Regions from separate parts of the uncultured Methylovirgula sp. genome, predicted to be linked through region 1. Evidence: predicted binding sites of a transcription regulator. Region 1 holds the regulator's gene; the other holds the start of a gene.

Region 1 (7,782 bases):
GGCGCGTGAGAATTTCATCGACCGCCGGCCCAAGCCGCACGATGCGGCCGCGCACATCGAGAGGCTCGACAGCAAAGGGCAGAACCATGTCGTCGTGAACTTGGTCGGAGACCGGGCGCAGAGGCGTATCCGCCTCGCTCATCCGGCCACCGCATCGAAACACCAGGCCAGAATGCCCTTCTGCGCATGCAGCCGGTTTTCGGCCTCGTCGAAGACGACCGACTGCGGTCCGTCAATCACCTCGTCGGTGACCTCCTCGCCGCGATGCGCCGGCAGGCAATGCATGAAGATCGCGTCCTTGGCCGCTGCCTTCATCAGCTTGGCATTGACCTGATAAGGCGCAAGCAGATTGTGACGGAAATTCTCGTCCTTGTCGCCCATCGACACCCAACAATCGGAGATCACCGCATCGGCCCCGCGCACCGCCTCATAGGGATCGCGCGTGATGTTGAGCCGCGCCTGATTGGCCTTGGCCCAAGACTTAATCTCCAACGGAACATCGAGTTCCGCCGGCGTCGCGACATTGATGGTGAAGTCGAAGCGCTGCGCCGCGTGGATCCAGCTCGCGAGCACATTGTTGGCATCGCCCGCCCAGGCGACGATCCGATCCTTGATTGGGCCGCGATGCTCTTCGAAGGTCATCACGTCCGCCATCACCTGACAGGGATGCGACTTCTTGGTCAGGCCGTTGACGACCGGTACTTCCGCGTTCCGCGCCAACTCGCTCAGCTCGTTGTGGTCGAGCATGCGGATGACGATGGCATCGACGAAGCGCGACAGTACCCGCGCCGTATCGGCGATCGTCTCGCCACGGCCGAGCTGCATTTCCTTGCCGGTCAGCATGATCGTCTCGCCGCCCAGCTCGCGCATCGCGACGTCGAAGGAGACGCGCGTGCGGGTCGAAGGTTTGTCGAAGATCATCGCCAACATCTTGCCGGTCAGCGGCCGCTGCGCCGCGAGCTGGCCCTTGCGGCGGTGGCTCTTGATCGTGCCGGCAAGCGATAGAATCCGCCGCAGTTCTTCGGCCGAGACTTCCGATAGGTCGAGAAAATGCTTCGGTGGCGCCACGTTGCGTAAGCCCGTGCTCATCAGGCAGCTCCCCGCTGCGCCGCCTTCGCCCGCTCGGCGGAGAGTTTTTCCGCGGCGGCATTCAGGCGGGTGAGCGCCAGCGCCACCTCGGCCTCGTCGACCGTCAGCGGCGGCAGAAGGCGGACCACATTATCGCTCGCCGGGATGGTGATCAGCTTCTCGGCCAGCGCGGCCTTGACGAATTCGCCGACGGGACCGACCACCCGCAGGCCGAACATCAGACCCTGCCCGCGCACCGCCTCGATGACATCGGGGTAGCGCGTCTGCAATTCGCCGAGGCCCCGGCCGAGCGCCGCGCCCGTCTCCGCCACGTGGCCCAAGAATCCAGCGGCGAGGATGACATCAAGCACGGCATTGCCGACCGCGGTCGCCAGCGGATTGCCGCCATAGGTCGTGCCATGCGTGCCGGGCGTCATGCACAGCCCGACGGCGCGCGTCGTCAAAAAGGCGCCGAGCGGGAAGCCGCCGCCGATACCCTTGGCGAGGCCCATAATGTCGGGTGTGGCGCGCGAGTGCTGATAAGCGAACAGCTTGCCAGTGCGGCCCATGCCGCTCTGCACCTCATCGAAAATCAACAGCAGTCCGTGCTGGTCGCAGAGTGCGCGCAGCGCTTCGAGGAAGTCCGGGGCCGCAACCCGAATGCCCCCCTCGCCCTGCACCGGCTCGATGAGGATAGCCGCCGTCTGCGGCGTGATCGCAGCCTCGGCGGCGGCAAGATCGCCGAAGGGGACCTGATCGAAACCATCGAGCGGCGGGCCGAAGCCTTCGAGATATTTCGGATTGCCGCCGGCCGCGACGGCGGCGAGCGTGCGGCCGTGAAAGGCGCCCTGGAAGGTGATGATCCGGGTACGCTCCGGATGGCCGCTGACGAATTGATGGCGACGGGCCGTCTTGATCGCCCCTTCCATCGCCTCGGTGCCGGAATTGGTGAAAAAGACGAGATCGGCGAAGCTTTCCGCGACCAGCCGCGCGCCGAGCTTTTCGGCCTGCGGAATCTCGAAAAGATTGGAGACATGCCACAACTTGCGGCCCTGATCGATCAGCGTGCCGACCAAATGCGGATGCGAATGGCCGACGCTGACGACGGCGATGCCGGCCCCGAAATCGAGATATTTGTCGCCATTCGCCGCATAGAGCCAAGCGCCCTCGCCGCGCTCGAAAGCGAGGTTGAAACGCGCATAGGTGGGCAGAAGCGACGAAGTCACGGCAAAAGCTCCAGCAAATAGCCCGGCAGCGGCGATTTTGCCCGCAGCCGGCACAGGGCGATCCCCCAACGAAAAGTGCCGCTCCGGCGGGAGCGGCAACAAGAAAATCTATTGTAGGGGGCACAGGCGCGGCGGTCAAATACTGCGCCGAGGACCCAACGGCCACGATTACCCCCGAGTCACAATGACGCGGCCTGTGGACCAACCCGATGGACTGTTGAAAACGCGGCCGCGCAAGACATGGCGACTCTTGCGCAAGATTCAACGGCTAGTGTAGCCTTTCAGACGTCGACTACGACATCTCGTGCGGCGGGCCATTCAAAATGCGTAACCTTTTATACGACGCCGGTTTTCCGGCGCAGCGTCGATTCCGGATTCCATCGATCGCGCCGCCGGCACCAGGTCGCGTCAGCCGCGTTCAGGCTAATTTTCCGATCCAAATCGAGGAGGACTGAATGTCCTGGACCGATGAACGGGTAGAGCTTCTACGCAAACTCTGGCTTGAAGGGCTCAGCGCCAGCCAAATCGCGCGCGAGCTTTCCAATGGCATCAGCCGCAATGCGGTGATCGGCAAGGTCCACCGGCTCGGCATGTCCGGGCGGGTCAAGGCCGCCGCCCCGGCTGTTGCCCGGCCACGGGTGAAGACGGCCCGGGCCGCCGCACATCAGCGCATGAGCGCCCCGATCGTGCGCGGCAATACGGCGCTCGCCATAAGATCACAACCGGTCGAAGCACTTTTGCCGACGCCCGAGGAAGACGTGGTGATCCCGATGTCGGAAATGGTCACGATCATGGATCTGAAGGAATCCATGTGCCGCTGGCCAATGGGCGATCCGGCCTCCGGCGAATTCCGTTTCTGCGGCGGCAAGAAGAACGCCAATCAGAGCGGCCCCTATTGCACCTATCACAGCCGCATCGCGTACCAGCCGGTCCAGGACCGGCGCCGTGAGCGGCGCTCGCAATCGGCCTAATCGGCCATCGGGGACTAGGCGAAGCAATCCGTTCCGGATTGCTTCATTGCCGATGCGTTGCACGCTGCCGCTCGCAGAGCGGGGCGATCATTCGTTCTTGCCGAAGGTCTCGTCGAAAGAATAGCCGGCGCCGCGGATCGTGCGGATCGGGTCGCGCTCGCCGGCAAGCGACAAGGCCTTGCGCAGGCGGCCGACATGAACATCGACGGTGCGCTCGTCGATCTCGGCGGAGAAGCCCCAGATCGAGTCGAGCAATTGCGACCGCGAGAAGACTCGGCCAGGCTTGCCCATCAGATATTCGAGCAGGCGAAATTCGGTCGGCCCGAGGTGAACGTTGCGATCGCCGCGGCTCACCCGCCAATTTTCCCGGTCAAGCGCCAGATCGCCGGCGACGAGCAGCGCCGCAACCCGATCCGGCCGCGCCCGCCGCAACAGAGCGCGCACGCGCGCCATCAATTCCGGCACGGAGAACGGCTTAACGATATAATCGTCCGCCCCGATCGAGAGGCCGCGCACCCGCTCGCTCTCGTCGCCGCGCGCCGTCAGCATGATGACCGGCAGGCTGCGCGTCGCGTCGCGCGCCCGCATACGGCGGCAGATTTCAAGGCCGGAGACGCCGGGTAGCATCCAATCGAGAATGACAAGATCGGGCGGCGATTCGACGAGCCGCAATTCCGCCTCGTCGCCGCGCTCGACACGCTCGACGACAAAGCCTTCGGCTTCGAGATTATAGCTGAGCAGCAGGCTCAGCGCCGCCTCGTCCTCGACGACGAGAATGCGCGGCGGCGCCACCGCCGCGGAATTCGGCCGCGGCGGCGCATTGCGGGCCTCCTGCGCGGGTCGGGAATCCGGAACAGAGATGATCTGGTTGTTCATCTATGGCTCACTTGGGAAGGGGCAAATAATCTGTTGCGGGTGAAGGGCCTTTCGGCCGGTCCATCGGCAGGGTTTCGCCCGTGACGAGATAAACCACCGTCTCCGCGATGTTGGTGGAATGGTCGCCGATCCGCTCGATGTTCTTCGAGCAGAATAAGAGGTGGGCGCAGAACGAGATATTGCGCGGGTCTTCCATCATGAAGGTCAGCAGGTCGCGGAAAACCGAATCTTCCAGCGCATCGAGCTCGACATCATGGGTCCAGACCATGCGCGCCCGCTCAACGTCGCGCAGCGCATAGGCATCGAGCGCGTCCTTCAACAACATGGCCGCCGCTTCGTGCATCGACTTCAAACCGACGATAGCGCGCGGCAAACGCGTCTCGCCGGAAAGTTTCAGCGCCCGCTTGGCGATGTTTTTGGCAAGGTCGCCGACGCGCTCGAGATCGCCCGAAATGCGGATCGCGGCAACGATCTCGCGCAAATCCGCGGCCAGCGGCTGGCGCTTGGCGATGGTCATGATGGCATGCTCTTCGACATCGCGCTGCAGCACGTCGAGCCGTACATCCATGGCAACGGTCGTGCGGGCGAGGTCCGAATCGAGCGATGCGAGCGCATCCATTGCATTGCTCAACATCTGCTCGGCAATGCCGCCCATTTCCGCAATCTTGCGGCCAAGGACTTCGAGCTCGTTGTCGTAAGCTTTGACGGTATGATCGGTCATTGCGAAAGGCCCTGAAATCGGAAACGTCAGCCGAAACGGCCGGTGACATAGTTCTGTGTCCGCTTCTGTTCGGGAGCGGTGAAAATCTGCGTCGTCGTGCCGAATTCGACCAGCTCACCGAGATACATGAACGCCGTATATTCCGAGACGCGAACCGCCTGCTGCATATTATGCGTGACGATGGCGATCGTATATTTCTCCTTGAGCTCGTCGATCAGTTCTTCGATTTTTGCTGTCGAAATCGGATCGAGCGCCGAGCAGGGCTCGTCGAAGAGAATCACTTCCGGCTGGATGGCGACCGTGCGGGCAATGCACAGGCGCTGCTGCTGGCCGCCGGAGAGCGACAGGCCGCTCGCCGTGAGTTTGTCTTTCACCTCGTCCCAAAGCGCCGCGCCGCGCAGCGCCGTCTCGACGCGGGCATCGAGATCGGCCCGCGACATACGCTCGTAAAGCTTCACGCCAAAAGCGATATTGTCATAGATCGACATCGGAAACGGCGTCGGCTTCTGGAACACCATGCCGACACGCGAGCGCAGCAGATTGAGATCCTGCCCCGGCGCCAGGATATTCTCGCCGTCGAGCAGCACCTCACCTTCGGCGTGCTGGCCCGGGTAAAGATCATACATCCGGTTCAACACGCGCAGCAGAGTCGATTTCCCGCAGCCGGAGGGGCCGATCAGCGCCGTCACCTTGTTGGTGTAGAGCGGAATGTTGACGTTCTTCACCGCATGATTCTGGCCATAGTAAAATTGCAGGTTGTTGACGGCGATCTTCGTCGGAAGCTCGTTTCTGGCCGATACTGTCGTCGCCACGGCGGTCATCGTGTACGTCCTTCAGAACTGAGGGACCGTGCCAGGATCGACAGGCCAAGCACGGCAAGCGTGATGAGAAGCGCACCCGTCCAAGCCAGGCCCTGCCAGGTCTTGTAGGGACTCATCGCAAATTGGAAGATGATCGCCGGAAGGCTCGCCATCGGCGCGTTGAGATTGGTCGAGTAGAACTGATTGTTGAGCGCGGTGAAGAGCAATGGCGCGGTTTCGCCGCTGACACGGGCGATCGCGAGCAGCACGCCGGTGATGAGGCCGGCGCGCGCCGCCTTGTAGGCAATCCGCTGCACGACGGTCGCGCGCGGCAGCCCGAGTGCGCTCGCCGCCTCGCGCAAGGCACCGGGCACAAGCAGCAACATGTTCTCGGTCGTCCGCACGACGATCGGGATGACGATCACCGCCAGGGAAACGGCGCCGGCGATGCCGGAGAAATGGCCCATCTGGGTCACCATCACCTGATAGACGAACAAGCCGATAACGATCGAAGGCGCGCTGAGGAGAATATCGTTGATGAAGCGCACGACGGTGGTGAGCTTCGAGTTGCGGCCATATTCGGCCATGTAGGTGCCGGCGAGAATGCCGAGCGGTGTTCCTATCGCCACGCCGAGCACCGTGATGATCAGGCTGCCAACGATGGCGTTGAGGAGCCCGCCGACGCTGTCAGGCGGTGGCGTGTTCTGCGTGAAGACCTTGAGCGAAAGGCCGGCAAAGCCGTTCCAAAACAGAGTGATGAGAATGAATGCCAGAAACACGAGGCCGAAGGCCACGGAGGCGTAACAGAGGCTGAGCCAGATCGCGTTGGCGCGCTTGCGGGTATTGTACAGCGCCACGGCTATCGCCCCCCTTGCTTTTCGAGCCGCATCAGCATCAGCCGCGAGATCGCCAAGACGACAAAGGTGATGATGAAGAGGATGAGGCCGAGCTCGATCAGCGAAGAGGTGTAGAGATCGCCGACCGCCTCGGTGAACTCGTTGGCGATGGCGGCCGAAATGGTCGTGCCGGGCGCCAGCAGCGAGCTGGGGATGGTATCGGCATTGCCGATCACGAAGGTGACCGCCATGGTCTCGCCGAGCGCGCGGCCGAGGCCGAGCATCACACCGCCCAAGACACCGACCCGTGTATAGGGGATGACGATATTCTTGATCACCTCCCAGGTGGTGAAACCCATGCCATAGCCTGCCTCCTTGAGCAGCGGCGGCACCGTATCGAAGACGTCGCGCGCAACCGCGGAGACAAAGGGAAGGACCATGATTGCCAGGATGAACCCGGCGGTCAGCAGGCCGATGCCATAGGGCGGTCCGGCGAAGAGGATATTGAGGCCGGGCACCTTGGCGAAGAGCGCAATCAATCCGGGCTGGACATGCGCTTGCAGGAAGGGCGCGAGTATGAACAGGCCCCAGATGCCGTAGATGATCGAGGGAATGCCGGCGAGAAGCTCGATCGCCGTGCCGATCGGACGGCGCAGAGCGTGCGGGCAAAGTTCGGTCAGGAAGATCGCCACGCCGAGGCCGATGGGGATGGCGATGATCATCGCGATAAAAGATGTGACCAGCGTCCCGTAGACGGCAGCTAAAGCGCCGTATTGATCGATCGCCGGATTCCAAACATTCGTAACAAAGAAGCGGAAACCGAAGGCCCGGAAGGCCGGAATAGAACCGTGGATCAGCGACGCGATAACCCCGCCGAGGAGCAGCAGGACAGCGACGGCCGCGGCGAACGTCAGCCAGTGAAACGCGGCATCGCGGACTTTGAAGCCGCTTAGCGCGCGCGCGCGGCGCGCGGCATCATCATAGGCCACTCGGCCACCCTTTACCGCTATGTCCGCCAAACGTCGTCTCCGCCACTGAGAGCGCGATCATCTGCGGACCGCACTCCGTTTATCAATGAGGCAGGCTTGGCCGCCGCGTCAGCAGCTCAGTCCGTCAATCCGGCCTTTACCGGCCAGCAGTCTATCGTCCTGCCGGCGCGACGGCGACCGCCGCGCCGGAATTTCCGCGAACGGAACGGCTTAGTTCATCAAAGCCTTGCCGTCGGCGCCCTTGACCTGATCCGCCCAGGTCTTCTCGATCAGCGTCACGACCGAAGCCGGGATC
Region 2 (7,782 bases), on a different contig from region 1:
AGCGATTGATTGGATGCATCCATCAGCGACAGGCCGCCGAGCGGCAGCGTGATGCCCTTGCCGACTTTCGCGCCCTTGATATCGATGAGTTCGAGAGAACCGCCGCCGAGATCGGCGACGACCCCGTCCGGCTCATGGAAGCCGGCGATGACACCGAGCGCCGAGAGTTCCGCCTCGCGCCGGCCGGAAAGCAGGCTCACCGGCGCCCCGATCGCTGCGCTCGCCTCGGCAACGAAGGCGGGGCCGTTGCTCGCGTCACGCGCGGCAGCGGTCGCGAACGCATAGACCTGCTGCACGTTCATGATCTTGATCAGCGCCCGATAGCGCCTGAGCGCGGCCAGCGCCTTCGCGACGCTCGCCTCCGCCAGTTCGCCGGTCTTGGCGACGCCGTGGCCCAGGGCACACAGCGCCTTTTCGTTGAAGATCGGCGTCGGCGCCCGCGTCAGCCCATCGTAGCCGACGAGGCGCACCGAATTCGAACCGATGTCGACGACCGCGACGGGACCCTTGACCTCTGGGCGCATTGGAGTCGCCGTGAACAATTTAGGCATCAAGAGATTCACCGGCCCTCCAACCGTTTCAGCAGCGTCTTCGGCGCCGATTCCTCCAGAGACTTGCCGCGCCCCGAAAGGCTCGGATTGGTCATGAAATAGGAATGGGCGTTGAACGGCTCCTCCTTGCCGGCATTAATTCGCGTACTCGATCCGTCCGGCAGCACTCGGTAGCTTTGTTGATTATCGATGAGATTGGCGATCATGATCTGATCGAGAACCTGGCTGTGACAGGTGGGATTGGTGATCGGCACCAGCGCCTCGACGCGGCGATCGAGATTGCGCGGCATGAGATCGGCCGAAGAAATATAGACCGCGGCCTTGGCATGCGGGAGGCCATGGCCGCTGCCGAACGCATAGACGCGCGCATGTTCAAGAAAGCGGCCGATGATCGACTTCACGCGAATATTCTCGGATAGGCCGGGCACGCCCGGCCGGAGACAGCAAATGCCGCGCACCACGAGATCGATCTGCACGCCGGCCTTGCTCGCGGCATAGAGCGCGTCAATCACTTCGGGATCGACGAGCGCATTGCACTTGGCCCAGATCGCCGCCGGCTTACCGGCGCGAGCCAGTTCCGCCTCTTTGGCGATATGATCGAGCAGCCGCTTCTTCAGATTGATCGGCGAGATCGACATGCGTTCCAATTGCGCCGGCTCGGCATAGCCGGTGATGTAATTGAAGATGCGCGACACGTCGCTGGCGATCGCCGGATCCGCGGTGAAAAAGGAAATGTCGGTATAAATCTTCGCCGTCACCGGATGATAATTGCCGGTGCCGAGGTGGCAGTAAGTGACGAGCGATGCGCCCTCGCGCCGCACGACCATGGAGAGCTTGGCGTGCGTCTTGAGCGCGATGAAACCGAAGACCACTTGCGCGCCGGCGCGTTCAAGGTCGAGTGCCCAGCGGATATTTGCTTCTTCGTCGAAACGCGCCTTCAATTCGACGAGCGCGGTGACGGACTTGCCCGCCTCGGCCGCCTCGATGAGCGCACGCACGATGGGGCTGTCGGCCGAGGTGCGGTAAAGCGTCTGCTTGATCGCGACGACCGAAGGATCCGCCGCCGCCTGTTTCAGAAACTGCACGACGACGTCGAAGGACTCATAAGGGTGATGGACGACGAGGTCCTTCTGTTTGATCGCCTGGAAGCAATCGCCGCCGTTCTCTCTGACCCGTTCCGGAAATCGCGGATTGTAAGGCTTGAACTTCAGATCGGGCCGATCGACGTTGATCAGCACCGAAAGATCGTTCTGCGCCAGCATGCCGTCGAGGACGAAAATCTCGTCGATCGCGACATCGAGCTCTTCGGCGACGAAATTGCGCAATTGCTCCGGCATATGCGAATCGACTTCGAGCCGGATGACCGAGCCGCGGCGGCGGCGCTTCAACGCCGTCTGGAAGAGAAGCACCAGATCTTCGGCCTCTTCCTCGACCTCGATGTCGCTGTCGCGGATGACGCGGAACACGCCCGAGCCGCGCACCAGATAGCCGGGGAACAGCGATTGCGTGAACATGCCGACGAGCGTCTCGATCGCAATGAAACGCTGGTTCGAGCCGGCGGGCGGCAGTTGAACGAAGCGGTCGGTCTTTCCCGGCAGGCGGATGAGCGCTTTCAGGTGCCGGCTCTCGCGCGGCTCGACGAGTTCGAGCGCGATGGTGAAGCCGAGATTGGGGATGAACGGAAACGGATGCGCCGGATCGACGGCGAGCGGCGTCAGCAGCGGAAACACATGCTGCAGGAAATATTGCTCGAGCCAGACGATATCCGCCGGATCGAGTTCCTGCGCATCGAGGAGCATCACGGCATTGGCCTTCAATTCCCGGCGCAATTCGCCCCAGCGGCGCTGCTGCTCGGCCGCCAGCAGGCCGACGCGCTCGCGGATTTTCACCAATTGCTCGGCGGGGGTCAGGCCGTCTTCCGACGGCGTCGAGACGCCGGCGCGCACTTGGCCGCGCAGGCCGGCGACGCGGACCATGAAAAATTCGTCGAGATTGTTGGCCGAGATCGACAGGAAGCGGAGCTGCTCGAGCAGCGGATGATTGCGATTCGACGCCTCCTGCAAGACGCGGCGGTTGAACTCGAGCCAGGAGAGTTCGCGGTTGATGAACCGTTCCGGCGAATTGACGAGTTCGGGATGCGAGCCGGTGACTCTGGCGAGATCATCCATAATCGGAATTGAGGCGGCGGGGGAAGATTCGCCCGCCAGCGCCGGATCGACGGGCGGCGGAACCTCCACAGGAGCTTCGGTTTCGGCAGCTTTCAGTTCATCGCCATTGGACTGCACGGTACTCTCCTTCGCTTCGCCCGGCGACGCTGCCTCCCGCGGATGACGATACCATGACTTCGACCCGGCTTCGACGTGCCGGGCAAAAGGTTCACACCTTATTCGATGCCGCCTAAAACTTTATAAGTTAAAGATGTTTCGGCGCGCTCAAGCGTTGCCGCAGGCGCAGGCGCCGCATGGCAACGCCGCTGCGCCCGAATCATTCGTCGCCGTGCGCGCGCTCGTCGATCGTGATCGTATTGATATGCGAGAAATCGACGGAAACCGGCTGCTTCTCCCGCGCGGCGGCAAGCTGGAACGTCTTGATGACGTGTTCAAGCCGGCGGAACGTCTCCTTGTAAGCCTCGCTCTGCTCCGAAATCCCCAAAGGGGCGAGGCAGAACTCGATGATCTCGCGCGGCCGGTTCAGCTTGGTCGTCATGGCAATCTCCTCATCCCTAGGCGGGGAAGCCGCCCTGAAAGGTAAATTCGCTCTGCGGATTGCGTCCGTTCGGCATCTCGCGCGCCCGCATGCTCTCCGGCAGAAGACTCGGGTCTCCCTTGCGGCCGACCGCAATCGCCGCCTCGGGACGATAATCCTCCGGCATGTTCAGCGCCGGTACGCTACCCTCGACATCGAAACCGCCCATGGCATGCGTCGCCCAGCCGCGCCGATGCGCTTCGAGCGCAAACAAAGCCCAGGCCGCACCGGTGTCGAAAGAATGCGTACGCGTCGGCACCGGCTTTTCGCCGCCGGGCAGAACCGACTTGGTCTTCGAGGCGATGATCACGAGTGCGCCGGCATTCTTTGCCCAAATCCGATTGAACTCGCTGAGCAGCCCCAAAAACGTGTCGAACGCCGGCGTGCCGCGCAGTGCATAAAAGAACCGCCACGGTTGCAGATTGAATGAGGACGGCGCCCAGCGCGCCGCTTCGAACAGGCTGCGCAATTCCGACTCGGGAATCGTTTCGCCGGTGAAGGCGCGCGGCGACCAGCGGCCGGTAAACTGCGGATCGATCGGATAATCGGCAACGCGCGGATTGGTTTCGTTCACGTCTTCCTCGTTCATTCCAGCTCGTTCGGCATGGCACCGCCTTAAACACGGCCGCCTTTTAGAGGATTTGCCGCACCGGCGACAGCGATTTGCATCGTTGGCGTCCGCTCAGCTCGGGTCGGAGCGCGGCGCGCCTGGCTCGCAGCGCAGCGGCGTGTGCCGGCGCGTCAAAACGCCGACAAGCTTCTGCCGCAACGGCACGATCTTGTCCGGCACCGGATCATAGCCAAAAGTCCCCCAAGGGTGGCAGCGGCAGAGCCGTGCCGCGCCGAGCCAGCCGCCCGCCCAAAGGCCATGGCGCTGGATCGCCTCGTCCGTATAGGCCGAGCAGCTCGGCTCATGCCGGCAATGTCGGCCGATAAAGGCCGAAAGGCTGAGCTGATAGGCGCGAATGAGGAGATGGGCGGCGCGGCGCGGCGCCAGGCGTAAGATGTCGAGGCGCGATTTAAGCGGCATCGGGCGAGGCCTTTTGCCGCGCTTCGATCTGTTCGGCCGCATTGACCGTCGCTTCGAAGGTCAAGAGCGTCGAGGCGTGCCGCGCCTTGTAGTCGCGCACCGGCTCCAGAATCGCGAGCTCCGCCCATTTGCCGTCCGGCGGCGGCCCGTTCTCTTTAAGCATGGCGCGGACGGCATCGCGCAATTGGCGCAGCTCCGGCGTCGTCGCGCCGATGACATGCCGCGCCATGATCGAAGAGGACGCCTGGCCGAGTGCGCAGGCTTTGACATCATGGGCGAAATCCGTGACCCGGCCATCCGCCATTTTGAGATCGACGATAACCGTGGAACCGCAAAGCTTCGAATGGGCGCGGGCGGTCGCATCGGGCGCAGCGAGCCGGCCCTGGCGCGGAATATTGGCCGCCAGCTCCAAAATCTTTGCGTTATAGACGTCGTTCAACATGGATCTTTCGCGGTCCCGGCCAGATGACGGGCCCTTCCAAACCCTATATAGGGGTCAGAAGAAGCCAAGCTTCTATATAGGAAATCAGAGCTCAGCGACGAGATTTGGCACCTTCCGGTCACACTGCCTCAGGAATGCCGAAAGCCACCTTGTTTACCTGAGGTTTGTCCCTAAGTCAGAGGTTCTGCCATTGGAGGCACCACATGGATGACGTGGTTAAGTCCTTGCTCGAACGCCAGCTCCCCAAAACCCCAGCCACCCCTATCGTCCGACCCAGCCGCGAAGAAGCCGAGGCCGCGGTGCGGACCCTCTTGGCTTGGACGGGCGACGACCCGACCCGGGAGGGCCTGCGCGATACGCCCGCGCGGGTCGTGAAAGCCTATGAAGAGCTTTTCTCCGGCTACAAGAGCGACGGGCAGGACGTCCTGGCGCGCGTCTTCGAGGAAGTCCAGGGCTATGACGATCTGATCCTCGTCCGCGATATCCCGTTCTATTCGCATTGCGAGCACCATATGGTGCCTTTCGTCGGCAAGGCGCATATCGCCTATTACGTCGGCGACGAGGGGGTCGTCGGCCTCTCGAAGCTTGCTCGGCTTGTCGATATCTATGCCCGCCGCCTGCAGACGCAGGAGGCGCTCACGGCGCAGATCATCAATGCCATCGACAAGCACCTGCGCCCGCGCGGCGCGGCGGTCATGCTCGAAGCCGAGCATCTCTGCATGTCCATGCGCGGCGTGATGAAACAGGGCGCCTCGACCATAACCAACCAGTTCACCGGTGTCTTCCGTGACGATCCGGCCGAGCAGGCGCGGTTTCTGACGCTTGTGCGAAGCAAATAAGCGATGAGCCCCTTCCCGCCCGCCGGCGGCGAGGCCGAACTTGAAGAGGGCGACGTGTTTACGCCGCGCTTCGATGCCGACGGTCTCATCGGCTGCATCACGCTCGATGCCAAAGACGGCACGGTTCTGATGTTCGCGCATATGAATGCCGAAGCGCTGCGGCTGACGCTCGATACGGGGATCGCGCATTATTGGTCGCGCTCCCGCCAAAAGCTCTGGCGTAAAGGCGACACATCCGGTCAGCAGCAAAAAATCGTCGAGATCCGCACCGATTGCGACCAAGACGTTCTATTGATGAAAGTCGTGCCGGGCGGCGACGGCGGCGCCTGCCATACAGGGCGCCGCTCCTGCTTTTACCGCACGGTGAGGCTTGGCCCTGGGGCGACGAAGCTCGGCTTCGAGGCGCCCGGGGCTTAGGCGCGGCTGAGATTCAAAAGTTCGAGCGCGTTCTGATCGCAAAATCGGGTCTATTGCGCAACGCGCTCTAGACCGTCGCGATATATTCGCGCAGCGCCGACTGTTCCCGCTCCATTTCGGCAAGGCGGAATTTCACCACATCGCCGATCGAGATAAGGCCGTCGAGCCGACCGTTCTTCATGATCGGCATATGGCGGAAACGGCCATTGTTCATTTTCTCGACCGTCGCCAGCAGGGTCTCGTTCTCGCTGATGGTGACGACTTCCGTCGTCATATGCGACGAAGCCGGATCATCGAGCGCACTCGCCCCGGCCTGCCCGATCGCCCGCACAATATCCCGCTCGGACAAAATGCCGAGCAATTGACCGTGTGCGTCGGCAATGACCACGGCGCCAATGCGCCGCGCGGCAAGGATCTCGCAAATTTCGAGCAGGGTTCTGTGCGGCTGCGCGGTCACGACGTCACGACCTTTCGTCGCCAGGATTCGCGCGATTGTCATATCGACCTCCTCCTCTGGCCTTCCCACCCTTTGTTCGAGCGTCATCGATTGGACTATGCTCGAGCCATCGCTCTTGCTGGCGATTGGTTGGATAAGGATGCACGCCTTCGGCGAAGGACGCAACAATCAAGACGACCTTCGCCGTCCGCGTCGGAAGCCGCTCTTTTTCATTGGCTTATCGCATGCTGCTGCGACGCCGCGCAAACGGCTCTAATCCTTTGCAGGCGCAGCAACATCATTGTGCGGCGCGTTGTGCGGCGGATCGAATAAAGCAAAGGCGATCAGGCCGAACAAGAAACCGCCGACATGCGCTTGCCAGGCGACGACGCCGCCGCCCAAGCTCGCCGGGCCGGAAACCATCGCGAACAAAAAATTCGTCAAGAACCAGAAGACAAGAAAGGTCATCGCCTGGCTGTTGGTGAAAACGGCGCCGAGCGAAAGCGCCGGCTGCGCATGCGGCGGCTTCTGCTGGCGCGGATCGCTCCAGCCGAGCGATGCGCCAAGCGCGGCGCCCGGCTGAAAAATGAAACGCACCGCCGCGGCCATGGTCGCTGAATCGACTGCCGAGGCGCCGATCACCGGCTGCAAATCGTTCAGATGGGTGACGAGATGCGCCAGCGCGCCGGCGACGGCGCCGCCGATGCAGAAGGCGATAAAGCGCTGATTGCCGAAGCGCCGCGCGACCGGCGCGCCGAAGGCCACAAGCCAAAGCGCATTGAACCCGACATGCGCCCAGTTCGCATGCAGAAGCGCATAGGTCACGGGCGTCCACCACAGCGGTCCGCCATTGTTGAGGAAAGCACGATCGATTTCGGCCTGCGTCGGATCGGCCTGTTGCGCCGCGGCGATGACCTTCGCGATGCGGCCCGGATCGACCAAATAAGTAAAGCGTCCCGGGACGAAGCCGAAATGGATGAGCGCCCAGATATCCTGGTCGAGCGGCAGAAGCTGGCGCAGTAGGTGAATGCCGAGCATCAGCCCGATCAGCGCGACGAGCACGAAAGGGACGTTGAAAATTCTCTGGCGGTCTGGCTGCACTTGGGTTCCTTCCGCCGTTGCCGGGGAGCCTCGCTCCGCCCGCCGACTCGCCGGCTATTCCACGTCCTCGACTTCGTCCGGGGCGCCGCCATAAACCTTTTGCGCCAGCGCTGCCTCCATAAACGGCTCGAGATCGCCGTCGAGCACATCCGACGGCGTGCCCGAGGTGACGCCGGTGCGCAGATCCTTCACGAGCTGATAGGGCTGCAGGACGTAAGAGC

The links. The regulator PhoB, encoded in region 1, activates phosphate uptake and scavenging genes when phosphate is short. The targets are predictions, from matches to a motif close to TGTCATNNANCTGTCAT.
Region 2: the regulator PhoB is predicted to act here: its motif matches at 2,879-2,895, upstream of Q0025_RS07965 (RNA degradosome polyphosphate kinase).

Annotation. Positions count from the first base shown of each region.
Region 1 covers NZ_CANSHK010000032.1:5,476-13,257, reverse strand. Annotated here, with positions in the region: gene Q0025_RS10555 (Hsp33 family molecular chaperone) at 1-142, opposite strand, end outside; gene argF (ornithine carbamoyltransferase) at 139-1,089, opposite strand; gene Q0025_RS10545 (aspartate aminotransferase family protein) at 1,089-2,294, opposite strand; gene Q0025_RS10540 (GcrA family cell cycle regulator) at 2,750-3,265, shown strand; gene phoB (phosphate regulon transcriptional regulator PhoB) at 3,353-4,141, opposite strand; gene phoU (phosphate signaling complex protein PhoU) at 4,149-4,862, opposite strand; gene pstB (phosphate ABC transporter ATP-binding protein PstB) at 4,889-5,683, opposite strand; gene pstA (phosphate ABC transporter permease PstA) at 5,680-6,519, opposite strand; gene pstC (phosphate ABC transporter permease subunit PstC) at 6,522-7,487, opposite strand; gene pstS (phosphate ABC transporter substrate-binding protein PstS) at 7,698-7,782, opposite strand, start outside.
Region 2 covers NZ_CANSHK010000021.1:36,703-44,484, forward strand. Annotated here, with positions in the region: gene ppx (exopolyphosphatase) at 1-524, opposite strand, end outside; gene Q0025_RS07965 (RNA degradosome polyphosphate kinase) at 560-2,719, opposite strand; gene Q0025_RS07970 (hypothetical protein) at 3,036-3,257, opposite strand; gene Q0025_RS07975 (nitroreductase family protein) at 3,274-3,885, opposite strand; partial or broken gene yidD (membrane protein insertion efficiency factor YidD) at 4,084-4,326, opposite strand; gene Q0025_RS07985 (iron-sulfur cluster assembly scaffold protein) at 4,316-4,768, opposite strand; gene folE (GTP cyclohydrolase I FolE) at 4,972-5,607, shown strand; gene hisI (phosphoribosyl-AMP cyclohydrolase) at 5,611-6,024, shown strand; gene Q0025_RS08000 (CBS domain-containing protein) at 6,092-6,523, opposite strand; gene Q0025_RS08005 (rhomboid family intramembrane serine protease) at 6,734-7,561, opposite strand; one part of gene prfB (peptide chain release factor 2) at 7,616-7,782, opposite strand, start outside.